Regions from separate parts of the Bacillus sp. GW821-FHT11D08 genome, predicted to be linked through region 2. Evidence: riboswitches for the same ligand, from Rfam matches in the RefSeq annotation. Region 2 holds a riboswitch; each other region holds the start of a gene.
What was found. A riboswitch is a leader RNA that binds a small molecule or an ion and turns the genes downstream of it on or off. The one in region 2 is predicted to bind thiamine pyrophosphate.

Region 1: linked by a shared signal. The riboswitch ahead of tenA (thiaminase II) and the one ahead of thiC (phosphomethylpyrimidine synthase ThiC) in region 2 are both predicted to bind thiamine pyrophosphate.
Region 3: linked by a shared signal. The riboswitch ahead of AC1RRX_RS06665 (acetylornithine deacetylase) and the one ahead of thiC (phosphomethylpyrimidine synthase ThiC) in region 2 are both predicted to bind thiamine pyrophosphate.
Region 4: linked by a shared signal. The riboswitch ahead of AC1RRX_RS05610 (ECF transporter S component) and the one ahead of thiC (phosphomethylpyrimidine synthase ThiC) in region 2 are both predicted to bind thiamine pyrophosphate.

Annotation. Positions count from the first base shown of each region.
Region 1 covers NZ_JBXARS010000002.1:214,841-218,353, forward strand. Annotated here, with positions in the region: gene AC1RRX_RS04665 (monovalent cation:proton antiporter family protein) at 1-1,347, shown strand, start outside; TPP riboswitch at 1,401-1,509, shown strand; gene tenA (thiaminase II) at 1,598-2,305, shown strand; gene tenI (thiazole tautomerase TenI) at 2,283-2,900, shown strand; gene thiO (glycine oxidase ThiO) at 2,884-3,513, shown strand, end outside.
Region 2 covers NZ_JBXARS010000012.1:2,022-5,534, forward strand. Annotated here, with positions in the region: gene AC1RRX_RS18410 (Na+/H+ antiporter NhaC family protein) at 1-484, shown strand, start outside; gene AC1RRX_RS18415 (Type 1 glutamine amidotransferase-like domain-containing protein) at 570-1,268, shown strand; TPP riboswitch at 1,318-1,428, shown strand; gene thiC (phosphomethylpyrimidine synthase ThiC) at 1,550-3,322, shown strand; gene AC1RRX_RS18425 (FAD-binding oxidoreductase) at 3,363-3,513, opposite strand, start outside.
Region 3 covers NZ_JBXARS010000002.1:618,040-621,552, reverse strand. Annotated here, with positions in the region: gene pgeF (peptidoglycan editing factor PgeF) at 1-232, opposite strand, end outside; gene AC1RRX_RS06670 (YlmC/YmxH family sporulation protein) at 387-638, opposite strand; gene AC1RRX_RS06665 (acetylornithine deacetylase) at 699-1,979, opposite strand; TPP riboswitch at 2,056-2,160, opposite strand; gene AC1RRX_RS06660 (ABC transporter ATP-binding protein) at 2,165-2,962, opposite strand; gene sigG (RNA polymerase sporulation sigma factor SigG) at 3,091-3,513, opposite strand, start outside.
Region 4 covers NZ_JBXARS010000002.1:369,594-373,106, forward strand. Annotated here, with positions in the region: gene AC1RRX_RS05605 (ABC transporter ATP-binding protein) at 1-1,156, opposite strand, end outside; gene AC1RRX_RS05610 (ECF transporter S component) at 1,143-1,742, opposite strand; TPP riboswitch at 1,925-2,038, opposite strand; gene AC1RRX_RS05615 (glycoside hydrolase family 18 protein) at 2,187-3,449, shown strand.

The DNA of each region.
Region 1 (3,513 bases), on a different contig from region 2:
GTCGCCGTTATCGCGGACTTGGCTACGATGATTCTGCTCGCTTTCTTCTCTTCTCTTTACGGAGAAGACAGCGGAAATATGTGGCTTCTGTTGATTCTCTTTGCCGCGGGGGTCGTGCTGTATTTCTTCGGCAGGATCTTTAAACACCGTTCATTTGTGCAGTCGATGTCTAAAGGCACCGTGCAGATCGGCACGAGAGCCATTTTCACACTGATTATCGTGCTTGTCGCTTTATCGGAATCTCTCGGGGCGGAAAATATTCTCGGCGCGTTTTTGGCAGGCGTTCTGGTATCGCTTCTGTCTCCGAATAAAGAAATGGTGGAACAGCTTGATTCCTTCGGCTACGGGTTTTTAATTCCGATCTTTTTCGTCATGGTCGGGGTGAAATTGGACATTTGGACGCTTTTCCAAGATCCGAAAACATTAACGATGATTCCGCTGCTTCTGCTTGCGCTGTTTATCAGCAAAATGTTCCCGGTGTTTTATTTAAAGAAATGGTATGACAAAAGAACCGTGTTTGCTTCGGGCTTTTTGCTGACGTCCACGCTGTCGCTTGTTATCGCGGCGGCTACGATCGGAGAAAGGCTCCACATTATCAGCGCCAATATGTCCGGCGCGCTGACTTTAGTTGCGGTTATTGCCAGCATCATCACGCCGATCGGCTTTAAGAAATTATACAAACGGCAAAGTGCGCCGCAGGAAAAAAAGCGCATTACATTTATCGGCGCCAACCAGATGACGCTTCCGGTTACGCTGGAATTGCCCGATGAGGAATATGAAGTACGGGTCGTCCATGTGTATCAGGAAAATGCCGGGGAAACGCTTGCGGAATCCGTTTTTTCGGTTGACACGATTTCTGATTACGAGCCCGGAACGCTTGAGTCGCACGGTATTTTCAAAACGGATATTCTTGTCGTGGCGACGGGAAATGAAGATGTGAACGCTGAAATCGCCTTAATAGCGAAAGAGAAAGGGACTGAGCGTATCATCGCAAGCGTCGGCTCGGTTGAGCATGAAACAAAACTGAAAGAAGAGGGCATCAGTATTTTTTCTATCCTTCTGTCTACAAAGACGCTCTTGCGCGCATTAATTGAGGCGCCGGGCGTGATGAGCCTCCTGACGAATGAGGAGTCTTCGTTATATCAGATCAATCTGGAAAACCCGGCGTATAACGGCATCATTCTGCGAGAATTTCCGCTGATGGGCGATGTGATTTTCGTCCGGATTTTCAGAGGTGTGGACAGCATCGTTCCGCACGGAGACACGCGGCTGAAAACAGGAGACCGTCTCATCGTCACGGGCTCGCGCAACTACGTGTCGGAACTGAGAAAAATCCTTGAAGCTTGACCAAATTGCAATTCGTGATAATATAGAAGGCATAACAAATAAATCAATAATCGTATGACCACTAGGGGTGTCCTTCATAAGGGCTGAGATAAAAGTGAGACTTTTAGACCCTCATAACTTGAACAGGTTCAGACCTGCGTAGGGAAGTGGAGCGGTATTTTTTGGGGGTTCCTTTTATCCATTTAAATTCCAAACCACTTTTCCGATGCGGGAAGGTGGTTTTTTTTATTTTATCAGGGGGGAAGACATAATGACATTTTCTGAAGAATGCAGACAGGCGGCTGCCGAATGGTGGGACGGAAGTTTTGTTCATCCGTTTGTAACGGGAATCGGTGACGGAAGCCTGCCGATAGACCGTTTCAGCTATTACGTGCTGCAAGATTCCTACTATTTGACGCATTTTGCAAAAGTTCAGGCGTTCGGCGCCGCATATGCCGAAGACTTGTTTACGACGGGCAGGATGGCGGGCCACGCTCAAGGGACATATGAAGCGGAAATGGCGCTGCACCGCGAGTTTACGGAGCTTTTAGGGATTACGGAAGAAGAGCGTGCGGCATTTAAACCGGCACCGACCGCCTATTCTTATACGTCTCATATGTACAGATCGGTGATGAGCGGCAATTTTGGAGAAATATTAGCTGCGCTTCTGCCCTGTTATTGGCTATATTATGAAGTCGGCGAACACTTAAAGGAGTGCAAACCGGAGCATCCGATTTATGAAAAATGGATCGGTACATACGGCGGAGACTGGTTCAGACAGCAAGTCGAAGAACAGATCAGCCGTTTTGACGAGATTGCTGAAAACAGCACAGAGGACATCCGCGCGAAAATGAAAGAGAATTTTGTGATTTCAAGCTATTATGAATATCAATTTTGGGGAATGGCCTATCAAAAAGAAGGCTGGTCCGAGAAGGGCGGAAAAGAGGTGGAATCTTTTGGAGCTGCACGCGGTAACTGATAATCGCAAATCCGTTGCCGAGCTGGCCGAGGATATTCTTTCGATTCAGCGCGAAGTAAGCTTTATCCATATCCGTGAGCGGGATAAAACAGCGGGAGAAATCATGCAGCTTTTGTCCCTTTTGAAAAAGGGCGGTGCGGATAAGGACAAATTGATCATCAATGACAGGGCGGATATCGCGCTATTTGCCAACATACACCGTGTTCAGCTTCCGTCCCGCAGCTTTTCCGTAAAGCAGGTGCGAAGCAGATTTCCCCATCTTCATATCGGACGTTCGGTTCATTCGCTGAAAGAAGCCATCCAAGCTGAAAAGGAAGATGCGGATTATGTGGTGTTCGGCCATGTATTTGAAACCGAATGTAAACAAGGACTTGAAGCAAGAGGCATCAGCCTGCTTTCAGAGATCAAACGCACGCTTTCCATCCCCGTTATCGCAATCGGCGGAATGACACTGCAGACGATCGGACACACAAAGCAGGCGAAGCCGGACGGAATTGCCGTCATGTCAGGCATTTTCTCAGCTGAAAATCCTGAGGAGGCGGCAAAACGGTATGCACGCGCGGTAAGGGAGGCCGATTATGAAGAAGCACTATGATACGGCGGTGATCGGCGGCGGAATTATCGGGTGCGCCATTTCTTATGAGCTGGCGAAGACGCAGCAAAACGTTGTCTTGTTTGAAGCCGGAGAAGTCGGCCGAAAAACGACAAGCGCTGCCGCGGGAATGCTGGGCGCTCATGCGGAATGTGAAAACCGGGATGCGTTTTTTGATTTTGCCATGCACAGTCAAAGGCTGTATGAAGCGGCGGGGCAAGAGCTTGAGGAAGCTTGCGGCATTGACATCAGGCGCCATAACGGCGGAATGCTTAAACTGGCGTATACCGAAGAAGATATCGCCCGTCTGCGGAAGATGGATGATCTACCTTCCGTCACCTGGCTTTCAGCGGAAGATGCCCTTGAAAAAGAGCCTTACGCTTCAAAAGACATTCTAGGCGCAAGTTTTATAAAAGACGATGTCCATGTCGAACCGTACTATGTTTGCAAAGCGTATGCAAAAGGGGCGCGGCGCTATGGCGCTGACATATATGAGCATACACAAGTCACCTCCGTAAAACGAGTGAACGGAGAATATTGCATCACAACGTCCGGCGGGGATGTCTATGCTGACAAAGTCGCAGTTGCAAGCGGTGTATGGAGCGGCCGGTTTTTC
Region 2 (3,513 bases):
TTTTCATGCAGGCGAGCTTGTTACCCATTTTATTAAGGGCGGAAACGAATTGGTCAACGTTATTATTATGTTATCGCTGATTTGGGCCGTAACAGCAGTATCTGAAGATCTGGGATTCTCGGAATATGTTACTCCTCATTTAACGTCATGGATCCCTCATATGTTTATTGCGCCGTCTCTTTTTATACTGGGGGCTGTTATATCCTATTTTATCGGGTCATCTTGGGGGACTTGGGGGCTTTTAATGCCGCTCAGCGTAACGCTGGCGGTTCAGTCACATACCAGTTTATTATTAGCGATCGGGGCCGTGTTTGCGAGCGGAACATTTGGAGCGTTTGCTTCTCCTCTCAGTGATAATACGGTGACAACCTGTACGGTGTTGGGGATCGATGTTGTGAAGTATGCCCGTTCGAAGCTTGTTCCGGCGCTTATCGCCGCGGGGATCTCCGTTGTGTTATACGGTGCGTTTTCATTTTTCAGATAACAAATACTTTTTAAAGGCGGTATCCGAAATGGGGATAACGCCTTTTTATGAGCTGTTATACTAGAGGAAAAAAGAGGTGATGACATTGAAGCAGATTATTGCAATGGGCGGCGGGGGCTTTTCCATGGAGCCGGATCATCTTGTGCTGGATCAGTATATTTTAGAGCAGTCGGCGCGGTCAAAGCCGAAAATTTGTTTTTTGCCGACGGCAAGCGGAGATTCGGAGAATTATATCGGCATGTTTTATCAGGTCTTTCAAAAGCTGCGGTGTGAGCCGGATCACTTGTCGCTGTTTAAACCGCCGGGTTCTGATCTCAGATCCTTTCTCATGAAGAAAGATATTATATATGTCGGCGGCGGAAATACGCGCAATATGCTTGTCTTATGGAAAGAGTGGGGGCTTGACCTTATTCTTCGTGAGGCTTGGGAAAACGGCATCATGTTGGCGGGTCTCAGCGCCGGGGCGATTTGCTGGTATGAAGAAGGATTGACGGATTCGGCTGGAGATTTGAGAGAGTTAAGAGCTTTAGGATTTTTGCCGGGAAGCTTTTGTCCGCACTATGACGGAGAAGCGGAGCGCCGGCCGGTGTATCACCGTCTGATTTCAGAAAAGAAACTCAGGGAGGGCTATGCCGCTGATGACGGCGCTGCGCTTCATTATAAAGACGGTCAGCTGTTCCGGGCTGTCTCTTCCAGGGAAACCGCAAAGGGTTATCGGGTTTTTAATACCGAAAAAGGCGTTCGGGAAACAGAGCTTATGACCGTACCGTTATCTGAATTTTGATAATATGCTTTTTTTTGTACACAACTTATGTTACGATGAGAGCGAAATCAATAGTTACTGGGGGTGCCCGTCTGAGCGGGCTGAGAGAGAAGCGGCGGCTTCTTAACCCTTTGGACCTGATCTGGTTCGTACCAGCGTGGGGAAGTAAAGGTTTTATTATTGTTGATGAAAACAATAATAGTTTCTTTCTGACTGCAAAACCGGGTTCTTCTTTGAACCCGGTTTTTTTGTGCTGGTGCTGAGCTTGGTTCTGTTATTCAAATGATAAAGGAGAGATTTGTATGCAAAATCAATCAGTACAGCAAGCGAACATTTCCATTATGTCGAGTTTTTCCGGCAGTAAAAAGGTTTATGCAGAAGGTTCTTCGCCCGATATACGAGTGCCGATGCGGGAAATCAGCCTGAGTGCGACTACGGGGGCATTCGGGGAAGAGGAGAATGCGCCGGTCCGTGTTTATGATACGAGCGGGCCGTATACAGACCCAGATGTACAGATTGATATTCATGAAGGGCTGGGGGCGCTCCGCACAAAGTGGATTACCGGGCGCGGAGATGTAGAAGAATATAACGGCCGGACCGTGAGACCTGAAGACAACGGTTATAAAAAAGAGGGCCGTGCCGCTGAATACCCCGGCCTACAGCGGAAACCGCTTCGGGCCAAGCCGGGGAAAAATGTAACACAATTGCATTATGCGAGAAAAGGCATCATTACGCCGGAAATGGAGTTTATCGCAATACGTGAGCACGTGTCTCCCGAATTTGTCAGGGAAGAGGTGGCGAGCGGCCGGGCGATTATTCCTTCTAACGTCAACCACCCGGAAAGCGAGCCGATGATTATCGGCCGGAATTTTCATGTGAAAATTAATGCCAATATCGGCAACTCGGCTGTTACATCTTCTATCGAAGAAGAAGTCGAAAAAATGACGTGGGCGATTCGCTGGGGCGCCGATACGATGATGGACTTATCCACGGGAAAAGACATTCATACGACGCGTGAATGGATTATCCGCAACTGCCCCGTGCCTGTGGGGACGGTGCCGATTTATCAGGCGCTTGAAAAAGTAAATGGCATTGCCGAGGATTTAACGTGGGACATTTATCGTGACACATTGATTGAGCAGGCGGAGCAGGGCGTGGATTATTTCACCATCCATGCCGGCGTATTGCTTCGTTACGTCCCGTTAACGGCTAAACGCACGACGGGAATCGTATCCCGCGGGGGGGCGATTATGGCGCAATGGTGCCTGGCTCATCATCAGGAAAGCTTTCTGTACACGCATTTTGAAGAAATTTGTGAAATCATGAAGACCTATGATATCGCTTTTTCTCTTGGTGACGGGCTTCGCCCCGGTTCGATTGCGGATGCCAATGATGAAGCGCAGTTTGCGGAATTGGAGACTCTCGGAGAATTGACGGAGATTGCGTGGAAGCACGATGTGCAAGTGATGATCGAAGGACCGGGTCATGTGCCGATGCATAAAATTAAGGAAAACATGGACAAGCAGCTGGAAATTTGTAAAGAGGCGCCTTTTTACACGCTCGGGCCATTAACGACGGATATCGCTCCGGGTTATGACCACATTACTTCAGCAATCGGCGCGGCGATGATCGGCTGGTACGGGACGGCGATGCTTTGCTATGTCACGCCGAAGGAGCATTTGGGGCTGCCGAATCGTGATGATGTAAGAGAAGGCGTCATTACGTACAAAATCGCGGCACATGCCGCAGACCTTGCTAAAGGGCATCCGGGTGCACAGATCCGTGACGATGCTCTGTCTAAGGCGCGGTTTGAATTCCGGTGGCGTGATCAATTTCATTTGTCGCTTGATCCTGAAAGAGCAATGGAATATCATGATGAAACGCTGCCGGCTGAAGGCGCAAAAACGGCTCACTTCTGTTCGATGTGCGGTCCGAAGTTCTGCAGCATGAGAATTTCTCAGGATATTCGTGATTATGCGAAGGAAAACGGACTTACTGAAGACGAGGCCGTCAACGAAGGGCTGAAAGAAAAAGCAAAAGAGTTTGCAGAGAAGGGAAGCCGCTTATATCAATAAAAGAAAAGATGAGGATGGAGTTTGCCCATCTTCATCTTTTTTAGAAAAACGGTGAACGGCGAAGCGGCGGAATGCTCTGTTCAAAGCGGAATATATTTTCCGGATCGTATTTCGTTTTGACTTGACGGAGGCGGTGAACATTTTCTCCGTAATACGTTTGCAGCCAGTTTCTGATTTCTCTATCAGGCCAA
Region 3 (3,513 bases), on a different contig from region 2:
CCAGATCAGTACCGCATAAGGACGCTATGACTTCACGGTTTGTCACAACATCATGAGCTTCGTCCCGGACGTGCAATCCGGTATTTAATGACTCATACGGAGGATTGCTGACCCCGCCGTTTTTCGTCGTGAATCCGGCGATGACCTTTGTGTTAAGCTGATTCACACAGTTCCAGTCTTCTATCATGAGTGCCGAGGGGGTGGTAAGACTAAACGGGTGATATGTATTCATGGAGATCCAACCTTTCGACAAACATTAAAAAAGCGTAATTTCCCACTCATTTTAACACAATTTTAAGCATACGTTTAGCGGCTGATTGAAAAATGAGATAAATAAATGTGCCGGAAACATTGAGATTTCCGGCTTTTTACAAGTAAAGGGAGGATTACGCTCCCCCCTTTGGTTCGTTTACACGCACTAAGATGACATCTTCCCCAATTTTAACTATATTTCGCCAAGGAATGATCATTTCCTCTTCTTTTCCGAAAAAACCGAGAACTTTTCCGCTGCCGCCTAAAATAATCGCCTGAATTTTTCCCGTTGTCACGTTAATATCAATATCACCGATGCTCCCGAGTTTTTTTCCGTTCGACACGTTTACCACATCTTTTATTTGAAATTCAGATATGCTGATCATCCGTATCACGCCCTTTGCCCGTTCTTTTTCCTATTATATGAACGGCCGGGCTGAACCTTGTCACATCGGGCAATCTTTTTTGCGGCTGCACCAGCCGAGGATAAATCTCAGCATAATTTTCGTATAGTCCATAAGCTCATCAACGGACACTTCCTCGTTTACGGAGTGGGCGTTTTTTAAATCGCCGGGACCGTATATGACGCTCGGAATCCCGGCATGATAAAGCCACCCTCCGTCAGTTACGGTTTGGGAAACATCAATGACGGGCTCCTGTTTTCTGACGGCTGAGTGTGATGCAGCCAAGACAGAAACTGCCGGATGATCCGGGTCGATTTCCAGCGCCGGGAACACCTCTCCTCTGTCTTCAATCATCGAAGATCCGCCCCATTTGAACACCGGCCTGTTTTCTTTGAGCCACAGATCACTGTCAGCGACACGATTAATATAGTCTTCGATTTCTGCGGCTGCTTGTTCGTGCGTTTCGTTCGGATAAAAGTGGACGGTGATCCATAACCGGCATTCATCGGCGACAAACGCTGCGTGTCTTCCGCCTTCAATGACGGCAGGGTTGATCGTATTGGTGCCGGGCGCAAAGCCGGGGTAGCTTTTCGTTACCGCCCAGTGGCGCTCCAGCTCTCCCAAGGCAGTGATGATTTTCGCCATTTTTTCGATGGCGCTCGCTCCGAATGTGCCTCCGCCCGCATGAATCATATTGCGCCTCATGCCGTCATGAAATGTTTGTTTGCTTTTCAATTCTATCCAGCCGGTGATGACTCCGCCCTGCCCTTGAATATGCAGGCTGCTCGTATCCGCGACAACGGCAAAATCCGCGTGATAGCCGCGTTTGCAGCATTCCAGCGTCCCCGCCTCACCGACTTCTTCTCCGATTACAGACTGTACAATGAGGTCGCCCGGAAGCTCAATGCCGGCATCATGGATCAGCTTCAGAGAGAAAAGAACACACGCCAACCCCCCTTTCATATCAGCGGCGCCCCTTCCGATCAGCATGCCGTCTTTTACGATCGGCTGAAACGGGTCAGAGTGCCAGTCTTCGCCCCCGGCTTCTGCCACATCAATGTGTCCGTTTAAAATCAGGCTTTGATGCCTGCTTGAATCTGTCCCTTTTAAAACACCGACTACATTCGGATCTTCCGGATACACATCCCACATATCGACCGAGCAGCCCGTTTCTTTTAAAAAGCCGGCCACCCACTTTTGGGCTTCTGCCGTATTTCTTGCTGGCGGGGCCGGAGTCGGAAAGGCTATCAACCTTTCAGCAATATGTATGAAGTCATTCCGCCGTTTTTCCGCCTGGTGTAACAGCATATCAATCTGATGCATTAGAAATCTCCCCTTTGGCTGTATCAAAAAAACCGTTTCATTCATGAAATGAAACGGGTAAAAAACGGATCTTCCTCCGCTTTTTTCACCGCTTCCCTCCGCCGGCATGATCCGGATCAGGTCCTTTAAGGGTTGAGACAACGTCTCTCTCAGCCGCATGGCAGCACCCCCAGGGTGAATTTATGTTATTTTACGGATGATGCCTCTTTTGCACGTGTTAAAAACGGGCGGCCATTGTTCCATAAGACATTGACAGGCATATCGAAAAACGCTGTAAGCCGCTCGTCAGAAAGCATGTCCCTGATTTTCCCGGAGGCGAACACCTCGCCCTGTTTTAAAAGCAGCGCCTGATCAAATACCGGCAGAATTTCTTCAGCGTGATGGGTGACATAAAGGATGGACGGCGCATTTTCTTTTTCGGCGATCGACGTAATCGTGTCCAGCAGCTGCTCCCTTGCCATAAAATCAAGACCCGTCACGGGTTCGTCCAAAATCAGCAGTTCCGGATCAGCCATAAGCGCCCGCGCAATCAGCGCTCTTTGTCTTTCCCCTTGTGATAATGTTTCATAGCGTCTGTCGGCGTAACTGATGGCGCCCAAATCCTTCAGAAGACCGATCGCTTTTTCCCTTACCTGCTCACTTGGAGTTTCGTACAGCCCGATTGAGGCGTACGCGCCGCTGAGGGCGATTTCAAAAGCGGAGTCCGCGGCATATAATTTGTGCTGAAGACCTGCCGAAACAAGGCCGATTTTCCTTCTGAGCCTGTCACCGAGCTCAGTTTTGCCGAATTGATGGCCGAGCACCTGCATCTCTCCTGAAGTGGGGAAGTAATAAGAGCATAACATATTCAGCAAAGCCGTTTTTCCGGCTCCGTTTAATCCGTACAGCACCCAATTTTCGTTTTTCTCGACGCGCCAGTTAATATCTTTCAAAATCCATTTCCCGTTTCTTTTTAATGACACACTGTCCAGCTGTAAAATCATTGCAGTTTCCCCCGTTTACTTTATTTAAATTTTCTAAAAACTTTTACACATTAGAATACATCACTTTTTTGCAAACGTAAACCATCGCATGAAAAAAGCCTTTAAACAAGGTTTAAAGGCTTTTTCCGTTATTGATGGATATTCTTATTCATTTGTTTAATGGCTGCCTTTTCAAGCCTTGAGACCTGAGCTTGGGATATGCCGATTTCTTCAGCGACTTCCATTTGGGTTTTCCCTTGGAAAAAGCGCTTTCGCAAAATCATTTTTTCCCGTTCGTTCAGTCTTCTCATGCCTTCTTTCAGAGCCAGCTCCTCAATCCATTGTGTATCCTTATTGCGCTCATCGCTGATCTGGTCCATCACGTAAATCGGATCGCCGCCGTCATTATAAATCGGCTCAAACAGTGAAACCGGATCCTGGATGGCGTCAAGGGCAAACACAATTTCTTCATGGGGCACTTCAAGAACTTTGGCGATTTCCTCTGCTGTCGGCTCCCTGCTTGTCTCACTGATTAACCGCTCTCTTACTTGAAGCGCTTTATATGCGATATC
Region 4 (3,513 bases), on a different contig from region 2:
GAATGGCGGAATCTGTGACAAATTGGTGTTCAGGATTTTGGAAAACATATCCGATCAGCCGCCGCAGCTCTTTTTCAGAATAGGAATCAATCGGTCTGCCGTCTATTTTGATGTCTCCGCCCAGCGGACGGATGAGCTTGGCCGCGGCAGAAAGGAGCGTGGATTTTCCTGTTCCGTTAGGGCCGGCAATCGCGGTGATTGAACCTTTTTTTACGGAAAAGCTCACATCCTGAAAAATGACGTCTGTCCCTCTTGAGAATGACAGCTCGTGAACGCTCAGCGCGTCTTCTGCCGAAAGCGCGGCGGGCCGGGGTTCGGGCAGAGACGGTACAGATTCTTGAAACAGCTTTTCTTTACACAATGTAAAAGGAATGCTGACGTGCTCCTGCAATGAGATCACACGCGGAATCGGAATGCCGAGCTGCATCAGCTCTTCAATCTTTGTTTCAAAGATAACGTCCGTCTCTCCGTCCATCACCTTCTGACCCGTTTCGTCAAGAACAATCGTCCTGTCCATCCACGGCGCCCAATGATCAAGCTGATGTTCGATAACGAGAAGGCCGAAGCCTTTTTTTGCTTGAAGATCTTTGATCAGCCGCGCCAATTCACGTGCGGAATATGGATCAAGCTGTGCCGTCGGTTCGTCCAAAATAATGAGTTCCGGTTCCATCGCAATGATACAGGCAAGCGCCACTTTTTGTTTTGAACCGCCTGACAGCGAAGCGATCGTTCGCGTTTTCAAATGAGTGATCTCTAATTTTGCCAAAACGTCATCGATGATTGCGTCCATATCTTCTTTTGTATATTGCAAATTTTCCAGGCCGAAGGCGATTTCATCTTCAACCGTCAGCATGCAAAACTGCTGGTCCGGATCTTGAAACACGACGCCGATGGATCTGGCGGCGGGTTCTGTCAGATGTGAAAGAGGTGTTCCGTATAAAGAAACGGTTCCCGATTGAACCCCATCGCATGCTTCCGGGTACAGACCGTTTAAACAGAGAGCGAGCGAGCTTTTGCCGCATCCGCTCGGCCCGAGCAATAAAGCCCGCTCTCCTTTCCGGAGCTGAAAGGACACGTTTTGAAGAATCGGCTTTTCATCCTGATCATAAGAAAAGGTAAGACGGCCGGCCGATAGAAGGGGCTCAGATGCCTGCATCTTGGTTCACCTGTTTCTTTTTCTTCTTGAATTGTTTTCCGAGCGCCATGCCGTTCAGCACCCCTGTGTAAGCCAGCGCATCACTGATTGCTTTGCCGAGAAGGCCGGCAAGAAGCGCACCTGAGATCAGACGGATGAGAAGCATGACGGCTAATAAACCCGGATTCAAAACAGAGTATCCGGAAACGAACAAGTCATAAATGAAGCTCGTCACAGAAGACCCCATACCGGATAAAAGAAGCACGGGCAGGGTATACACCCGCCAGCGTGTCGCAAAAAAGACCGCTTCCGCACCGATTCCCTGTGCGATCCCGATCAGAATCACCATCGGTCCTGACGGATTTCCGAGTAAGCACTCCACAAAAGCGGCGATGATTTCAGAAACGAGAGCCGCTCCCGGTTTTTGAATAATGTACGCGGCAATTACCGAGACGATAAACCAGATACCGTAAATCGGTTCATAGCTCATCCGGCCGAAAAACCCTGCCGCTATATTGCTTGCATGAGTTGATACTAAATAAATGACAGCAAATACAACACTGATGACGGACATGACGACAATTTCTCTCATTTTCCAATTTTTCATTGTGATCTCCTGCTTTCTTATCGGATAGTTGTTTGTATGAAAGAGTTGATTTTACGAAAGACGATTGATCGTAAGTTTCATATTGCGGTGTCCTCCCCCGTTTTTTAATGAAAAATAAAAAACTGCATATCCGAGGGAATATGCAGCAGCAGAACGAAAACGCATGGGGAAAAACCCTGCGCTCCGGTCAATCTGCACTTCCCCACGCTGGTATTATCCAGATCGGGTTATAAGGGATCAAAACATGCCTGCCGCATGTTTTATCTCAGCCGATAACAGCACCCCTAGTGCGTTTCCTATACAGTTTTTTATGATGACATCATCATAGTTGATCATGTCTGATTTGTAAACAGCCTTTCTTCAAACAGAGTTTGGAATCGGACCGGATGATCATTCATAAAGATAAGTAGAGCCCTTTTGATCAAAAGGAAACGGAGGACATCTATGTTTGTTCATACAGTGCAGTCTGGTGACTCGTTATTTTCCATCAGCAGAAAGTACGGATACCCTGTTGACAGCATCAGAAGCGTCAACGGGCTTGAGGAAACGAATATCGTTCCGGGGCAGGCGCTTTTAATCCCTCTTAATGAATATACGGTTCAGCCGAATGATACGTATGCCGTTATCGCAGGTAAGGCTTATGTGCCGCAGATGCAGCTGATGCAGGCAAACCCGGATATTCCGCCGAACCGGCTGCGGGCGGGTATGAAAGTGAAGATTCCTGATATCTCTAACTATCTTGCGGGAACCCTGCAATTTTATGTCATTCGGACGCCTGAAGCGGATAGAGAGCTAATTAATGATTTTGCGCCGTATTCTTCGGCGATTTCTTTGTTTGAATATCATTTTGGCCCGAATGGAGATATCATTAACGATTTAAACGACAGAACCGCAATAGAAACCACATGGCAGAACAGAGTGCGTCCGCTTGCCGTCATTACGAATCTGACAGAAGGGGGATTCAGTCCGGAATTAGCCCATCAAGTGCTGCAAAATCCGACGGCAAGAACGAATCTCGTCAACAATATCGTCTCCTTAACCGTAAGAAAGGGATACGGCGGTGTAAATATTGATTTTGAACGGGTCAGAGAAGCTGACAGGGACCTCTTCACAGGATTTCTCCGGCAGTTAAAAACCCGGCTTTCAGAGCATCAGCTCGCGTTAACGATATCGGTTCCGGCGAAAACAAGTGATGCAGTGCCGTGGCTGAGGGGATATGATTACGGCGGAATCGGAGCCGTGGTCGATTATATGTTCATTATGGCGTACGACTGGCACCACGCCGGCAGTGAGCCGGGACCCGTGGCGCCTTTGACAGAGGTCAGGCAAACGATCAATTTTGCCATCAGCAGGGTGCCGAGAAGAAAAGTGATTCTCGGTGTTCCGCTATACGGGTATGATTGGGTGATTCCGTACCGTCCCGGAACGATCGGATCCGCCATCTCCAATCAGCGCGCCATGGAAACGGCCATGAAGCACCAATCAGTGATCCGTTATTCCCAGCAGGAGCGTTCCCCTTACTTCCGGTATACTGATGAAAATGGAAGAACGCATGAAGTGTGGTTTGAGGATGTGCGGAGCATGAGTGAAAAAATGGTTCTCGTCCGGGAGTTCGGACTGCAGGCGATCGGCGCGTGGCAATTAACGCTCGGTTTCAAACCGGGCCCGTGGCTGCTTAGGAACTTTTTCACGATCCGAAAAATATAGCTGCATGTCCCGCTACGCAAGTAATTTTTTTTCCTATGATAACGGGTCTTCTTTTGGACAATCT